Regions from separate parts of the Desulfovectis peckii genome, predicted to be linked through region 2. Evidence: riboswitches for the same ligand, from Rfam matches in the RefSeq annotation. Region 2 holds a riboswitch; the other holds the start of a gene.

What was found. Region 2 has a riboswitch for cyclic di-GMP ahead of ACZ5NG_RS01415 (hypothetical protein). Riboswitches for the same ligand answer to the same signal wherever they lie in the genome.
Positions count from the first base shown of each region.
Region 1: another riboswitch for cyclic di-GMP. It lies ahead of ACZ5NG_RS03035 (pectate lyase-like adhesive domain-containing protein); the one in region 2 lies ahead of ACZ5NG_RS01415 (hypothetical protein).

Region 1 covers NZ_AP042409.1:614,685-622,199, reverse strand. Annotated here, with positions in the region: gene ACZ5NG_RS03055 (hypothetical protein) at 1-174, opposite strand, end outside; gene ACZ5NG_RS03050 (GGDEF domain-containing protein) at 471-1,331, opposite strand; gene ACZ5NG_RS03045 (hypothetical protein) at 1,324-1,656, opposite strand; gene ACZ5NG_RS03040 (radical SAM/SPASM domain-containing protein) at 2,571-3,671, opposite strand; gene ACZ5NG_RS03035 (pectate lyase-like adhesive domain-containing protein) at 3,938-5,080, opposite strand; cyclic di-GMP riboswitch class I at 5,118-5,201, opposite strand; gene ACZ5NG_RS03030 (S-layer homology domain-containing protein) at 5,429-7,117, opposite strand; gene ACZ5NG_RS03025 (hypothetical protein) at 7,321-7,515, opposite strand, start outside.
Region 2 covers NZ_AP042409.1:278,573-286,087, forward strand. Annotated here, with positions in the region: gene ACZ5NG_RS01385 (HD family phosphohydrolase) at 1-943, shown strand, start outside; gene ybeY (rRNA maturation RNase YbeY) at 909-1,367, shown strand; gene ACZ5NG_RS01395 (diacylglycerol kinase family protein) at 1,374-1,733, shown strand; gene cdd (cytidine deaminase) at 1,804-2,247, shown strand; gene era (GTPase Era) at 2,263-3,153, shown strand; gene mgtE (magnesium transporter) at 3,434-4,783, shown strand; cyclic di-GMP riboswitch class II at 4,997-5,080, shown strand; gene ACZ5NG_RS01415 (hypothetical protein) at 5,130-5,621, shown strand; cyclic di-GMP riboswitch class II at 5,890-5,973, shown strand; gene ACZ5NG_RS01420 (hypothetical protein) at 6,422-6,736, shown strand; gene ACZ5NG_RS01425 (DUF5305 domain-containing protein) at 6,750-7,515, shown strand, end outside.

The DNA of each region.
Region 1 (7,515 bases), 340 kb from region 2:
TGAGTGAGGTTTTCCAAGCCCGGTACTTAGATATATGCTAAAATTAGCTGCCGCCTCTAATTGATCACATCGCTTCTTGATAGTTCTGGTTAAATCTTTCCCTAATTTCGTACTCATTAGAGCAAAGTTACTAAAATATTTTTCTACTGATGGTTTTTTATATATTAGCTTCACTCCCTGCACGCCACCCAACTTAACCATTTGGTTAATTTAACTAATTGGTTAATTAGATTATAATCTCGCATCAATTTTTTTACAAGAAAAATTTAACTCATGATGCCAAGAAAAAGAAAGCGCCCCGTGAGAAAGCACTAAATCGCTGCTTCCCTACGAGGCAGGTTATAGTTCCTTGCTATGGTTAGTATGGGTTAAATCAATTAAGTAAAACGATCCAGTTCGAATGATAAGCTGCACTTTCGAAGCACTGCAACCGGTCAAAAGAACCGTCCCCATGGCTGTAGGCACCTCCACTAACCGCTGGCCTCTTTTTCTATCAGGTTTTTGTTTTTATGTTTAGCTCTATATAATAGCCGATCAACCTTCTTTAATAAACCGGTTGACTCGTCACTATCTACTTCTATAACACCACCGCTAATCGTTACTACTAAATCACTTTCCCATTCCAACTCCAGTATCTTTTGGCGCACACGCTCCATCATGGCGTGTCCTTCTTCCTTGTCGGTGTCAGGCAAAATAATTAAAAACTCATCGCCTCCATAACGCCCTATTATGTCATTTTTCCTCAGGTTACTTTTTATTGTCTTAACTACCCTCTTTATGACATAATCTCCATACAAGTGCCCGTAGGTATCATTTATAATTTTAAAGTTATCAATATCTACCATGGCAACAGTCAGTTTTTTCTGTTTTTTACGCGACGCCTCAATCTCTTCCTTTAAGCGAGAAGTAATAAACCTTTGATTAAAAGCTCCTGTTAAATAATCTGTTATTGACAGCTTTTGCAGCTTTTGTTTTTCTTCATACAACAGCCTATTCAATTCTTCCGCTCTTTCTTTAGCCTGCATATACTCAGCATTTCTTTTTTCCAACATCCTGTTTTTAGCTTCTATCTCTTTATTTTTTTCCTCAAGGGCGGCCAGGTATTGCTCAGATTTTTCGAGCTCCTCTATATAGCTATCTATAAGAACAGCAATTAAAACTACGATAGAAATCAAACAAATAAACAAGCCAAAAGATAAATCTATATATCTAACTAACTGGGAATCATATACTGTCACTAAATCAGGCCTATGATACTCAACAATTATTAAAACACCAACAACTAAAGCGAAAAGGAAAAAGATTACTTTTCTCTTTAATCCATCAAGCAATAAGGCAATTATCCCGGCATTTATAATTATATAATATGGAATGCTGGCGTAAGTCCCCCCGGTAACGAGCCATATGGTTGGAAAAAAAAACAAAACTTAACAAAATAACTACTATCAATGACAGTAGCTCATAATTCTTGCTGATTTTGAAGGCTATATATAACCCTACAGTAATAACGCCACAAGTTAAGGTTATTAATGTTTCTACTGTTCCAAAATCCAAAAGATAATTAATTAAACTACATGAAAATGACATAAAAATACCTACCAGAAAAACCACATTAAATATCCGGTGCTTTAGAGAAGTATTTTTTTTGCCTTTCATTTGTAATCCCCCAATAGCCGGCCAGCGCCGGTATTGATTATACAATGATAAAGCACATTCCAAGCTGATATGCAATTCCAACCTGCTATTGCCTATTTTTATTCTGAGATATAATAAACTTTTTTCAACAAAATAACTGGTTTTTAGAGAAAAATCGTTTTGCTTTGACACAACGTAGGCAAGAAAAAAGCACCCTTACACCAAGTGCTAATACATGACCTTCAGCAGATAGCTAAAGAGCGTTCAGAAATAACCCCCAATTCCGGTAAAAAAACAAACCATTGCCTTTAAAGAGCTTGATTTCTCCCAAGGGGTGCTGAGGGTAATCCCTTTCCAGCTCTTTCTTCACTTATATAAAGCATCTTAAAGCAAAGAATAACAACACCAAAAACTCCGCTCTCATTGGCAAGTACCAAAAAATCACCCGGTCTTGGAAGAAAGTTATTATGTAATCAATATTTTGTCATTACCTAAATCAGTAAAAGCCGTAAAACAAACATCTACAGAGATTGTAAATTATCTAAATCTTCTTAAAAATGATGCAATGACTTGTTTTTCCAATGTCAATATTATCTAAATTCTTCAACTATAAGGAAAACCCTTCTAATTATATGTATTTTTTGTAAGTTATTTATCAAGCCGCTATGGGCACTTGCCACGGGGTGTTTAGGGCTCGTTCCTTCATTTAGCGATCGCACAATGAGGGTTGGTTGTGGTTTAATACAGGTGGTAGGGCAAAAAATACACATCGTAATACATACCGTGCTGACTTTTATTTGTGAAGTCTGCAGATGAGGGATGTTAAACACCTTCAAAGACGTTGTTGTAAGCGTCAAACCGGCACCCATGGGCTCCATGGAGACGCTCCTTTTGGCAGAAAACCACCAGCCAAAAGGAACGTCCCCGTGGCCGGTCTAGGCACCATATAGTTTATAACAGGTGGCGCATTCCGGGGAAACCGGGTTATTCTTTAGGGCATCCCGGTATTTGCGCTCGGCAAATCTGGTTTTGGTGAAGTCGGAGATGTGATACAGCCAGTTAGAGAGCATGGCATCGTAGGCGGCCTTGCGGGCAGCAAAGGGTTCGCGGAAGCGAACATAGTCATCCCGCTTCCAGATCTCTTCAAAGGAAGCCTCCGCGAGATTGCCAAAAACCTTTTTAGGAACATCAGTGGCCTTTCCTTTAAAGTAGCGCGGGTTATTTGGCAGACCCAAGTAGGTACAGGGGGTCACATCGCCGTTGGCGGTGATATAAACAAATTCATTGGGGTTTAAATCGCAAACCGCAAGTTCAGTTTTTATATGCAACGGATAACTGCGAAAGGGGAACCCCCTATCCCGCGCCACTTTCTCCGCTTCAGATATATATTTCAAATGGGCTGGGTCCGGTTCTTCCTGGTAGGCAAACACTTTGCTCTGATCTGCCCGGGCGTCAAAAACATAATCCAGATTTGTGGTGTAAAGCTCATCTACACCCAAATTAGCCGCGGCAGCCACTGCGGCAGGCAGTTCGGCAATTGATTGCTTAGTCAGCATGTATGAAAACTTAACGATGGGTAACACACTTTTATGTTGCTTCTTAGCCTCAATGAGATCCCGCACGGCCGCAAATATGGCCTTTAAATCCGAGCCCACCCGTATCTTGTTGTGCGTTTCGGGTGTGGCACCGGCAATGGAAATGGAAACCAGATCCAGGCCAGAGGCGCCCCCTTCAAAAAGCCGGGCCAGATTTTGATCATCAAAATAGCTGCCGTTGGTGGTTAGCCCCACCTTGGCCCCGGTTTTTTTCGCCAAGGCAACCATAGTCCACAGGTCCGGGTGCAGAAAAGGCTCGCCCCAGCCCTGCAAATAAACCCAGTTGGTATTAGGGAAATATGGAATTAAATCTTTATAAAGTTCGAGCGGGAAAAACCGGGGTTCCCGAGCCGATTTTATGTAAGTGGTAGGGCAAAAAGTACACTTTAGATTGCACACTGCGCTGACTTCTATTTGCATTGCCTGCAGATGAGAAATCATGAAATTACCTCCAAAGTTGTTGTAGAGTTTGGCTTTATAAAAAGCTTCAAAACTAAAAACTCAATATGTTAACATTATAGCATGGAAGAAGATGGTATAAAAAAAGAGCCTCATGGGGCTTTCCTTATGGCAGTTCACCTGCCATAAGGAACGTCCCCGTGGCAGGTGTGCCATAAAGTGAAAGGTCACCTGCATTTAGGTGACCTTTCTTTCTTTCAGTTTCTTTCGTTGTTACGATTAATTAGGGATTTCCCTCGATGAAGATTTTATTTTTCTAGCTGTACAGCATAAATCTTAACATTGTATTTACCATTTTCTTCAGCAGTTACCTTGAAAGTTGTTGTTGCTTCTCTAAAATCAAAGGTAAATCCACCATTTAGATTGCCCCAATACCAGTAACCATCACCTTCGCCAAGCTTCTGTTTTTCCTCACCATTTACAAGCTCAACGGCTTCAAAGTTACCACCTTGTACATCTATAATATAGAGAACGTTTGGAATTGCTACACCAGCAACATTATTTTTTGCACTTACTGAAACCTCAAAAGTACTATCAGTAGTACTATCAGGTTTTTCTACCCATTTTAACTCAATAAATTGTGAATTTGCTTTGTCCTTGTAGTATTGTACTTGTGATTGTGTTGGATTTCCATCATTATCATATTTTAAAACTCTAATGGGGTGATACTCATCTATTCCTTTAACATGTCCACTTACTTTATCTTCCCAGATTGTTGGCTTGCCAGGAGCTTCTGAAGTGTTTTCTATAGTTGCATTATTTACATCCAATGATAAATTACCTATTCCTAATGTATCACCAGATACTTCAATACCACCAAATTCGTTGTCGCTTACATTGATAGTTCCGTTTAAGGTTACTGTTGAACCGTTAACCAGCAAAGCTGCGTCTCCGCCGCTACCTGTGTAACCATTAATAGTTACATTAGTTGCTCCATATACTTGGATGCCGTAAACACCTTGCCACCCTGTTTCTGCTGTCATTTTAATATTTAAGTTTTCAATTGTCACACCGTCTGCTGTAACAAGTAACCCGTTTCTTTTTCCGTTAGCTCCTTCATTTAAAGCATCCGTGAATGACAAAGTTTTGTTATTACCTTTAATTGTTACTGATCTGTCTACTAATATTGTTTCGGTAATACTTGAAATATCACCTGTAATATTGATTGTCTTTACATTATCATCTGTTAGCGCTGTCTTTAACTCGTCTATATTAGCTACTTCTTTTTCTTCACTTGGTTCTTCACCTACAGTAATTGAACCTTCTAGCACATTAGAAATTACCTTTCCATTAACTCCATCGGGGAGTCCGGTTTCTGCCATTGCCGCTGATGTCATTACCAGCAAAAATGCTAAAGTAAGTGCAAATACTATTGAAATTCTCTTCTTCACTTTATAACCTCCCTGTTCACTTTGATCTTCTCAATTAGTTGGCAACCAAGCTGCCATTAGTTTCCGAAAGGCTCTTTAGCTTTGCGTTCTCGCCTTTCGACAGGTTTTGCCTTTTTTAATTCTCAACAACTAACCAACATCTTTTACTTAAACACCTCTGTTTTTTCAACTTCACCCCTTTCCCAACATATATTTATTGCCTGTTGTAGTTAGTAACGCAAAAAGGGAATACCCGAATTACTCGGGCATCCCCTTCATTTGCCTCTGTGGACTTAAGTTGGGTGCATGTCCGCGCTTATTGCTCATTGTTATTTATGGCATTATATTGTCATAAATAGTTGGGCCAAATTACTTAGTTACTTCAAATTCGGCTTCCAAGATATTAGAGATTACGTTAAATTCTTTTACCGGCCCCACCGGCTTACTTTCTACCGTTCCTTTATAGTTGCCTGTTCCTGTTGCTTTTACTTTAATCCATTTACCTGCATCGGCCTCAGTAAGCGTATAAGTCTTATTTGTTGCTCCTTTAATGTTGGTGTATGTGCCATCTTTACTGCCGCTACTCATCCACTGATAATTAACCTTTGCTCCAGATGGCGTTACTTCAGCCGTCAATGTTTCTCCGACATTAGCAACACCTGTCACTTTAATAGCAGTTACCTCAACCTTACTATCACTATCACTGTCACCACCACCGCCACCACCGCCACCGCCGGTGGTTCTTCTTTCTTCACTAATTTCCTTGCCTTGTGTTTCTTTCGGCTCAATTTCTGATTTTACACCATCAGCATTTACATTGGCGGTGTCAATTTCACCTTTACCTTTGATGGTTATCTTGGCGTCTATGGTCATTTCTTCTACTTTGGTGTTTTTAGCCAGATTAATTTCTGCGTCTTCAGCGTCTTTGGTAACGGTTAGGTCTTTAATGCTGCCTTTTTCTAAGGAAACTTTTACCTCAGCAGCTGCTACTTCTATGTTTGTAAAGTCACCGGAGAGTGAGATTTTTGCATCTTTCGGTACCTCTTGGGTAACGGTTACATTTTCAAAGCCGGGGCCGCTAATGCTTAGTTCTACCAAGGTTGCCCCAGATTCCAGTTTAACTATTTTTACTGAGGTTTTGCCTTTGGCAACTATTCTTACCCCGTCTTTATCAACAGTGATACTCGGCAGATCACAGTCAACTAACTCGACACTGTTTTTGCCGCCGCCTTTAATAATGGTTTCACCTTTAACAGTAATGTTTTTCAGGGTTACGTCCCCATCGCCTATACTTTCAGCTAAGAGTAAGTCACCGGTAATAACTAGGTTTTGTAAGGTAACACCAGAAGCACTAATGGTAACGTCACCTTCGATAGTTTCAGTACCGCTTGCCGGTCCGTAGGTGCCGGCTTTATCGTAGTTAATTTCAGCCGGTTCTACAGGTTGAACTGCACTTGGCTGAACTGCCCGGTCTAAGGTAACAATTGCTTCCGCCCGGGTAATTGATCTGGTTGCTTTAAAGGTTTGGTCAGGGTAGCCGCCCATATAGCCTTTTTCAACTACCGCGGCAATTGAGCCTTTGCTCCACTGCGGTATGGCTTGCGCGTCTTTAAAGCTGTTTACTATATTCGGGTTATCTGCTTCCAGCTTTAAGATTCTGGCCAACATTGAGGCCACTTCTTGCCTGCTAATTTGGCTATTGGGTTTTATTGTACCGTCCTGGTAACCTGAGACATAGCCGGCGGCTTTAGCTTTGGCAATTTCACCGGCATACCAATCAGTTGGTGAAACATCACTAAAGTTAATTTCCGCCGTTTCGGTATAACCTAAAGCACGGTTTACTAAGGTAATAAACTCTGCTCTGGTTATACTGTTATTGGGTTTAAATGTTCCGTCAGTGTAGCCTTTAGCCAAGCCTTGGTTTACCCACTTGTTTATTTGGCTTTCTGCCCAGTGCCCTTGAATATCAGTTGGCTGGGCAAAGCTAGGCCCGGCAAAAGTTAAAAGCATACACACTGCAAGCATTAAGGCAATCGATACTTTAAGCTTTGCTTTCAACTTTCTCCCTCCCTCAGACTTTTTAAATAAAATGATTAAAACAATTGTAGATTGGGTTTAATAGGTTAATTTGTCACTTCTTTAAAGTCTTTTATTAAAAAAGGCAATACAAGTGCATTTGCAATTTTTCTTGCATTTGCACACACTTGTATTGCCTCTTTGGGCTTTACTTTTTGGTTATTAACTTGTTTTTTGTACCAGTCTTACTTTACTTCTACGCTTTCTATGCCTTTGGTTTTTATTTGCATTATCCGCTTACATTTATTGCACTTAATTTCGATGGTATCTTCTTTAATCACACACAACAGTTTGTTGCAAGAACATCTTTGTTGTTTTTCGGTTGCTTGATGCTTGTTACCGGACAGTAAATTGGGTTTAATAACTAACTTGCACCTCCT
Region 2 (7,515 bases):
CGGCTTATATATCAGTGCGGCGGTCACCTTGTCCGTCATTGTTATCGGCATGATTGAAGATACACCGCTGCAGCTGCTGCTGCTTTCAGGATTGCTCTTAGGGTTAATTAACGGATTGCTGTCTTCAATCTTGACAAACGGGGCATTGCCGTACTTAGAATCTACTTTTGGTATTACATCATCGGTTAAACTGTTAGAGCTGTCTAACCCCAGCAACCCGCTGCTGCGCCAACTTTTAACCGATGCACCGGGCACTTATCATCACAGCATTATTACCGGTAACTTGGCGGAAGCGGCTGCTGAAGCGGTAGGGGGCAATCACCTGTTGGTACGTGTCGGTGCGCTGTATCATGATGTGGGTAAAATAAAAAGGCCCTATTTCTTTATCGAAAACCAGCTTTCTAATGAAAACCCCCATGACAAAATTGCTCCCACTCTTTCCACCTTGATTTTGACGTCGCATGTTAAAGACGGGGTTGATTTAGCAAGGGAACACAAACTGCCGCAGCAAATTATCGACATTATTGAGCAGCATCACGGAACCAGTTTGGTTAAGTTCTTTTATCACAAAGCAATGGAAGGGGAGCGGGCGGAAACCATTGATGAGGGGGAATTTCGCTACGAAGGACCTAAGCCGCAAACCAAAGAGGCGGCCATTGTCATGTTGGCTGATTCGGTAGAGGCTGCCGTGCGCTCAATGAACAACCCCACTCCCGGTCAAGTAGAAGGCTTGGTAAGAAAATTAATTAAAGAAAAATTGATGGAAGGCCAACTGGATGAGTGCGATTTAACCCTTAAAGATTTAGATGTGATTGGCAATGCTTTCTTAAGGGTGTTGTCGGGCGTGTACCACTCTCGCATTGAATACCCCGACATGGAGCAGGAGATGGAAAGGAGAAAAAAACGCCGTGCCGGTATACGTAACAAATCTCAAAAGCAATGATCCCCCTTCCCGGCAGTGGCAGGATACCATTGTTAAAGTAATTCAAAAAGCATTGGCAGTGCATGGGCGGGCAGGGGATGAAGTCAGCGTGATATTGGTGGATGATCAGTATATCCGCGAGTTAAATCGTGATTACCGCGGTGTTGACCGTCCCACCGACGTGCTTTCCTTTGCCTTGGATGAAGGGGAGGAAATGCCTGACGTGGCGGAAGAAAATCACCTGCTCGGCGATATTTATATTTCCCTTGATACCGCCAAACGGCAGGCTGAGGAATACGGTCATAGCTTGGAGCGGGAAATTGCTTTTTTGGCACTGCACGGGGTACTGCACCTTTTAGGCTACGATCACATGGAAGAAACGGAAACAAAAGCAATGCGCGAACAGGAAAAACGTATTCTGGAGGAACTAAATATAAGCAGGTAGGTTTTCATGAAATGGTTTAAAAAAAATTTTTACTGGGCGGTAAGCGGCATAATTTTCGCCTTAAAGACCCAAGCCAATATGCGCTTTCATTTAGCGGCCACAGTAGCGGTGATTGCGCTGGGCTTGTGGCTCAAGCTCACTGCCGGCCAATGGCTGGCAGTTTTATTTGCCATTTCCTTGGTTTGGCTGGCAGAACTTTTAAATACTGCCGTTGAAACGGTGGTAAACCTTGTGACCGAGGATTATCACCCCTTGGCCAAAGCGGCCAAAGATGTAGCTGCCGGGGCGGTGCTGATTGCCGCAGTTAATTCATTGCTTGTTGCCGCTATAGTTTTTCTACCCAAATTGCTGGCCCTAATACGGTGATTTTTTCGTTTAGTTAACCGATGAAGGGTTTTTCGTTACGTTTAGCGTTTATGCTGTGGGGGAATGATCAATGAATGGGAGCGGAGAAAAACTGATTGACCTGGGGGGCACGGCTATTCCCGTGCAAAAACTGATTAACGTCGCTAAGGCTGCCATGCAGCGAGCTTATGCACCTTATTCAAATTTTCCGGTGGGAGCGGCTTTAATTACCAAGGACGGCCGCATATACAGCGGTTGTAATGTAGAAAATGCTTCCTACGGTTTGACCTGCTGTGCTGAACGGGTAGCAATATTTAAAGCCGTTGCCGACGGTGTTACAGATTTTCAGGCGCTGGCCGTTATCGGTGATACCAAGACGCCCTGCAGTCCCTGTGGGGCATGCCGGCAGGTAATGGCGGAATTTGCTCCTGATATGGAAGTGTATATCGCCAATAATGCAGGTGATTATATAAAAACAAATGTGAGGGAACTTTTGCCCGCTCGCTTTGATCAGGAAATTTTGGGTGACGGGTAATCAAGGAGGGAGAACATGGCCTACAAATCAGGTTTTGTAACCGTTGTTGGCCGCACCAATGTAGGTAAATCTACGTTATTAAATAAACTGGTGGGTCAAAAAGTGGCAATTATGTCGGATAAGGCGCAGACCACCAGACACAAAATTCATTCCGTACTGACATTAAACGACGCACAAGTGGTGTTTTTGGACACACCGGGCATTCATAAACCTAAACATCGACTTGGTGAACACTTAGTTGAATTAGCCCTTGGCACATTAAAAGAAGTAGATATTGTAATTTTTCAAACGGAAGCAACCCACCCTCCGGGCCGCGGAGACCTTTACATATTGGAACAAATGCAGGGGTTAAAAACACCGGTAATTTTGGTGCTGAATAAAATTGACTTAATACCTAAAACAGAATTGCTGCCGCGGATTCAGCAGTACAGTGAAGTTTACGATTTTGCCGAAATTGTGCCCCTTTCGGCCTTAACCGGTGAAAACACCGAGCGGCTGGTAGAAGTACTGTTGAAATATCTGCCGGAAGGCCCGCAGTATTACCCGCCGGGAGTAGTTACCGACCGACCGGAAACTTTTATTATGGCGGAAATAATTCGCGAAAAGGTACTGCACCTTACCAGTGAAGAAATACCCCATTCCGTAACAGTTGTTATCGACGAACTGGAAAAAAGATCAGATAATTTGGTAGCCGTCTTTGCCAGCATTTATACTGAAAGGGAGTCACAAAAGGCGATTCTCATCGGCAAGGGCGGAGCAATGCTGAAGAAAATCGGTACACTGGCCAGAAAAGAAATTGAAAATTTACTGGGCAGTAAAGTTTACTTAGAGTTATGGGTAAAAGTAAAAAAAGACTGGCGCAACCGGCCGGATCAATTCCGCAGATTTGGCTACACTGAGGATTGATGTTTATCCAATCAGCAATTTTATATTGACATCTTTGGGTGAAGCTGTTAACCTACCCATGGAAGACTTTTTAAAAAAGCCTTTGCTTATAAAAGGCTTTTATTTTATTGCCAAAGGCGGTGTTGTGTTAATGGACGCGGACCCGTGCAGGTTCGAAAACAAATTATTACAACTAAATACGAGGCGTCTACACTTGCCGCTTAAACGCTACATAAATATGTAATTAAACTTGTTTGTCTGGCAGCAGTGTGGGCGTCTCATCAGAGAGGAGTGAGCCCACATGCGACCGGAATTTCGAGACACCAGAAAACAAGTTTTGGATTGTCTCTCTGAAAACTCTGCCGCCAAACTAAGCCGGTGCCTAGAGGGAATTCATGCGGCGGATATTGCAGAGTTTTTTCCTGAACTGCCGCTGCCCCAGCGCATAAAGGTGCTGCGGGTGCTTGAACACAGCAAGGCAGCAGAGATATTATTTAGCCTTGACCGGGAAGAATTACCCCAGTTATTAGCCGGCCTGGGCCCAAAGCGCACGGCGGAAATTTTAGGCAAAATGTTTACCGATGATGCTGCCGACCTGCTAGGCGATTTGCCGGAAGATCAAAAAAATAAGCTGTTGGGACTAATGAAAGCGGCAGAGGCGGAGGATATCCGCGATCTGTTGAGCTATGAAAAAGACACAGCCGGCGGTCTGATGGCTATCGAATATGTGGACGTGCGCAAAGACATGACCATCAATCAAGCCATTGAAAGGTTGCGCAAAATTGCTCCTGATGCGGAAACTGTCTACTATGTGTACGTGACTAATGATGACGAGCAGCTTGTTGGGGTAATTTCACTGCGGGAGTTAATTATTGCCCCACCCGATGAGCTGATTGAAAACATCATGCAAACCAACGTAACCAGTGTGAACGTCCGCACCGACCAGGAAGAGGTAGCCCGCTTGATGTCCAAATACGATTTTCTGGCCGTGCCGGTGGTAAATGACGACATGCTTTTATTGGGCATTATCACCTTTGACGACGTGATGGACGTCATTGAAGAAGAAGCAAATGAAGACGTTATGCGCTTGACGGCCAGCATGGAAGCAGAAGGCCAAGACATGGAAAGCAGCTTTTGGGTCAGGGCGGGCAGAAGGCTACCTTGGCTAATTGGCTTATTATTTGGCGAATTAATTGCCGGCAATGTGATCAACGGTTTTTCAGCGACTTTAGAACACATGACTGCGCTGGCCTTTTTTATTACTGCGATGGCCGGCGGGCCGGGCAACGCCGCTACCCAGTCATTGGCTGTGGTAGTAAGAGGTCTGGCCACCGGAGAAATTAATAAAAACAAGATTTTCAGCGTAGTGTGGAAAGAAACGCAAGTTGGCTTGCTGATTGGCTTTGTTTGCGGTTCGGTATTGTCGATGATGGCGTACTTATGGCAGTCATCACCTACCTTGGGCCTGGTTGTGGGATTGTCCATGACCCTTTCGATCATTGCTGCCACTGCTTTAGGCAGCTTGGTACCGGTGCTCATTAGCCGCATCGGGGTGGATCCGGCCCTGGCTTCCGGACCCTTTATCGCTACCCTGATGGACATTACCAGTATGGTGATTTACTTTGGCATGGCCACCTTGTTTTTGTTGTAAAAAATTGTAAAATTAACCCTGCCTTTTTGGCAGGGTTTTTTCATGGCTTTCGGGACTTAGCGGAGGATAAGTTGTTTTAACTTAAAGCAAAAGCCGGTATTTTGCTGTCAAAAAGAGGTAAATTAACAGGTAAAAACAGGATAAAAATTTTTACTTCTATTACAGGTTTTTACATAAATGTTAGCTTTTGTTTTATATAATGCTGGTAAAAAGTAAAATGTGGGAGGCAATGAAGTGCGCTTCTAATTTGGGCACCTGAAGCGCACGGAGTGAGTGGTGCAACCGACCCGTTCTGTAAAAAGAGCGGGTTTTTGTGTTTTATTGGCCATAGAAAGGGGGTGGATTATTGAGGGGTTATCGTTCTAAAGTGTTAATGACCGGGCTTGTGTTTATGGCGGTGCTTTTTTTCGGTATTTTATTGATATCTTCCAGTTTTGCCACTGACGAAAAGTTACCTACCGCAACGGCAACGATTGCCAGAGACGGTAATATTGTAGAGGGAAATATTTTTAACAGCGGCAGTTTATGGTATCCCGGATATCGGGAAGAAGGCATTTTACGGCTGATAAATAATCGTGGCGAAACAATAAAAATTGCCAAATTAGGTATGAATGCAGAACTGTCTAAAGGGGGCCAAAAACTTTCTGTCGTTGAAGGTGCCGGAAAACAATACCTAACAAGCATGGAACTGGTGATAAGCTATAACGATCCGCTAAAAGGTGTGGTAAACGGTGAACTTTTTAGCGGCACTTTTGACGACTTAATTAATGGGGCTGAACTGGCTTCACCGATTAAGCTGTCAAAAGACGGCTATGTGGACTTAAAGTATTTACCCTGATAAGATAAACCGAATAACATGCTCACTCGGGCAGAAACCTTTGCCATTATCTGCAGGTTGGCGGGCTATCATGACGAACATACCGGAGACGACGATTTAGGAGACCTAACCTATTGATAAAAATTCATACCGTAAAAAAATGTGAAAATTTGTAAACATAACAAAAAGTATTACTAATAATCTAACAAATAATTGCATTTTAACTTACAAATTTTTACACACGAAGACCCAGGTGTTGTTATATAATTAGGCAAAATACTAAACTCATATTGGTGAAGGAAACAATGAAGCGCGTTCTTTATTTGGGCACCTGGGACGTGCAGAGTTAGTGGTGCAACCGGCCTTTGTATTGAGGCCGGTTTTTTGTATTTATCAACGCTCTTAGGGCGAGGAAATAGAATTTTAATATTAATTTTTTATCGAGTAGGTTTATTGCCTGCTCTTTTTTGGTTTGCTGGGGCGTGATAGCTCAGGGGTTGAGTCCGCTTACCGACGGTACGAAAGTAGTATTTAAATAACGACTTAAAAGCACCGTGAATTACCCGGATAATTTACCGATAACTACACTTTGGCATGCTTACAGCATAAAAGGCGGCCATTAAAATTATAAACAGCAAAGATAAAATTGACTAAGCCGGCTGAAAGATAAGCTCATTTAAATTATTTAACCCTTTTAACAGCGGTTAAAGCCGGCTGTTTAAGGGGTTATTTTTATTTAAAGGTTATTATTGTCAACGGAGAAAATTATTTATAAATGTAGAATAGTAATACGCATAAAATCTTGAGGAGTGTTACTTACCATGCGTATTGCGCTAAATAAAAGTTTTAAAATACCGTTGATGTTTCTGGCGCTTGTTTTCACCGGACTAATGGCCTATTTAATATATATTCAGGTTGGGCAGCCGGTTTATCAAGAGGAGAAAGTTGCCCTCTACAATTACCAAAATGCCGGTACCGCTAACTACCAAGTGCTGCTAAAACCTAACATGCTTTACAGCCAACCAAGCATGGGGGAAGGAGAAACCTATATCACCGCCACCGTTGATCAAATCCGGGCTTCCTTTAATTATCAATTTACCGGTGAGCGGCCGGAAAACATTATAAGGAGACTATGAGATCGTGGCGGTAATGGAAGGATACACCGGCAGGCAGGAAAAGGAGCAAACAAAGACCATTTGGAAGAAGGAAACTGTTTATTTGCCGAAAACAAGCTTTAATATGCAGGGTCAAGAGTTTTCCGTCAGTAAAAATGTTTCCGTTAAACTGGAAGATTATAATAACTTTATCAGTGCATTGGCAGAAAGCACCAAGATCAATACTCAATCAAGATTGTCCGTGATCATGCGTGTGAACCTTAAGGCAGAAACCGAACACGGCGTGATTGAAGAAAAAGCGGCACCCGCAATAATCATTCCCCTGGGGACAAGCTATTTTGAAATAGCCAAAAATGAAATTAACCAGCCCGGTGCGTTGGAGAAAACGCAAAAAGTCCGGCAGCCGATAAATAAAAGCAAAGTGGCCGCTTATGGCGTTGGCTTGGCCGGAGGTATCATTGCTTTAATTTACTTAATTTTCTTTACCAATGCAACCCAAAAGGATCTCTATGCCAAGCAGCTGGATCAAATCTTTAAAAAGCACGGCAGCCGGCTGGTTGCTTTAGAAAGGGATGCCGGCATGGCACATGATGATTTCTATAAGGTTTACTCTTTTGAAGACTTAGTGAGAATTTCCGATGAGCTTGGCCAGCCGATTATGTACAAATTTAGTGAGGATTATAAAGACATCTCAAAGTTTTACGTTACCGTCGAGCAAAATACATATCTTTTTGACTTAAAAGAGTACGTTAACCGGCAGCTAAAAGAGCAAAAGCAGAAAAAAGTTAAGCCGAAGGCCA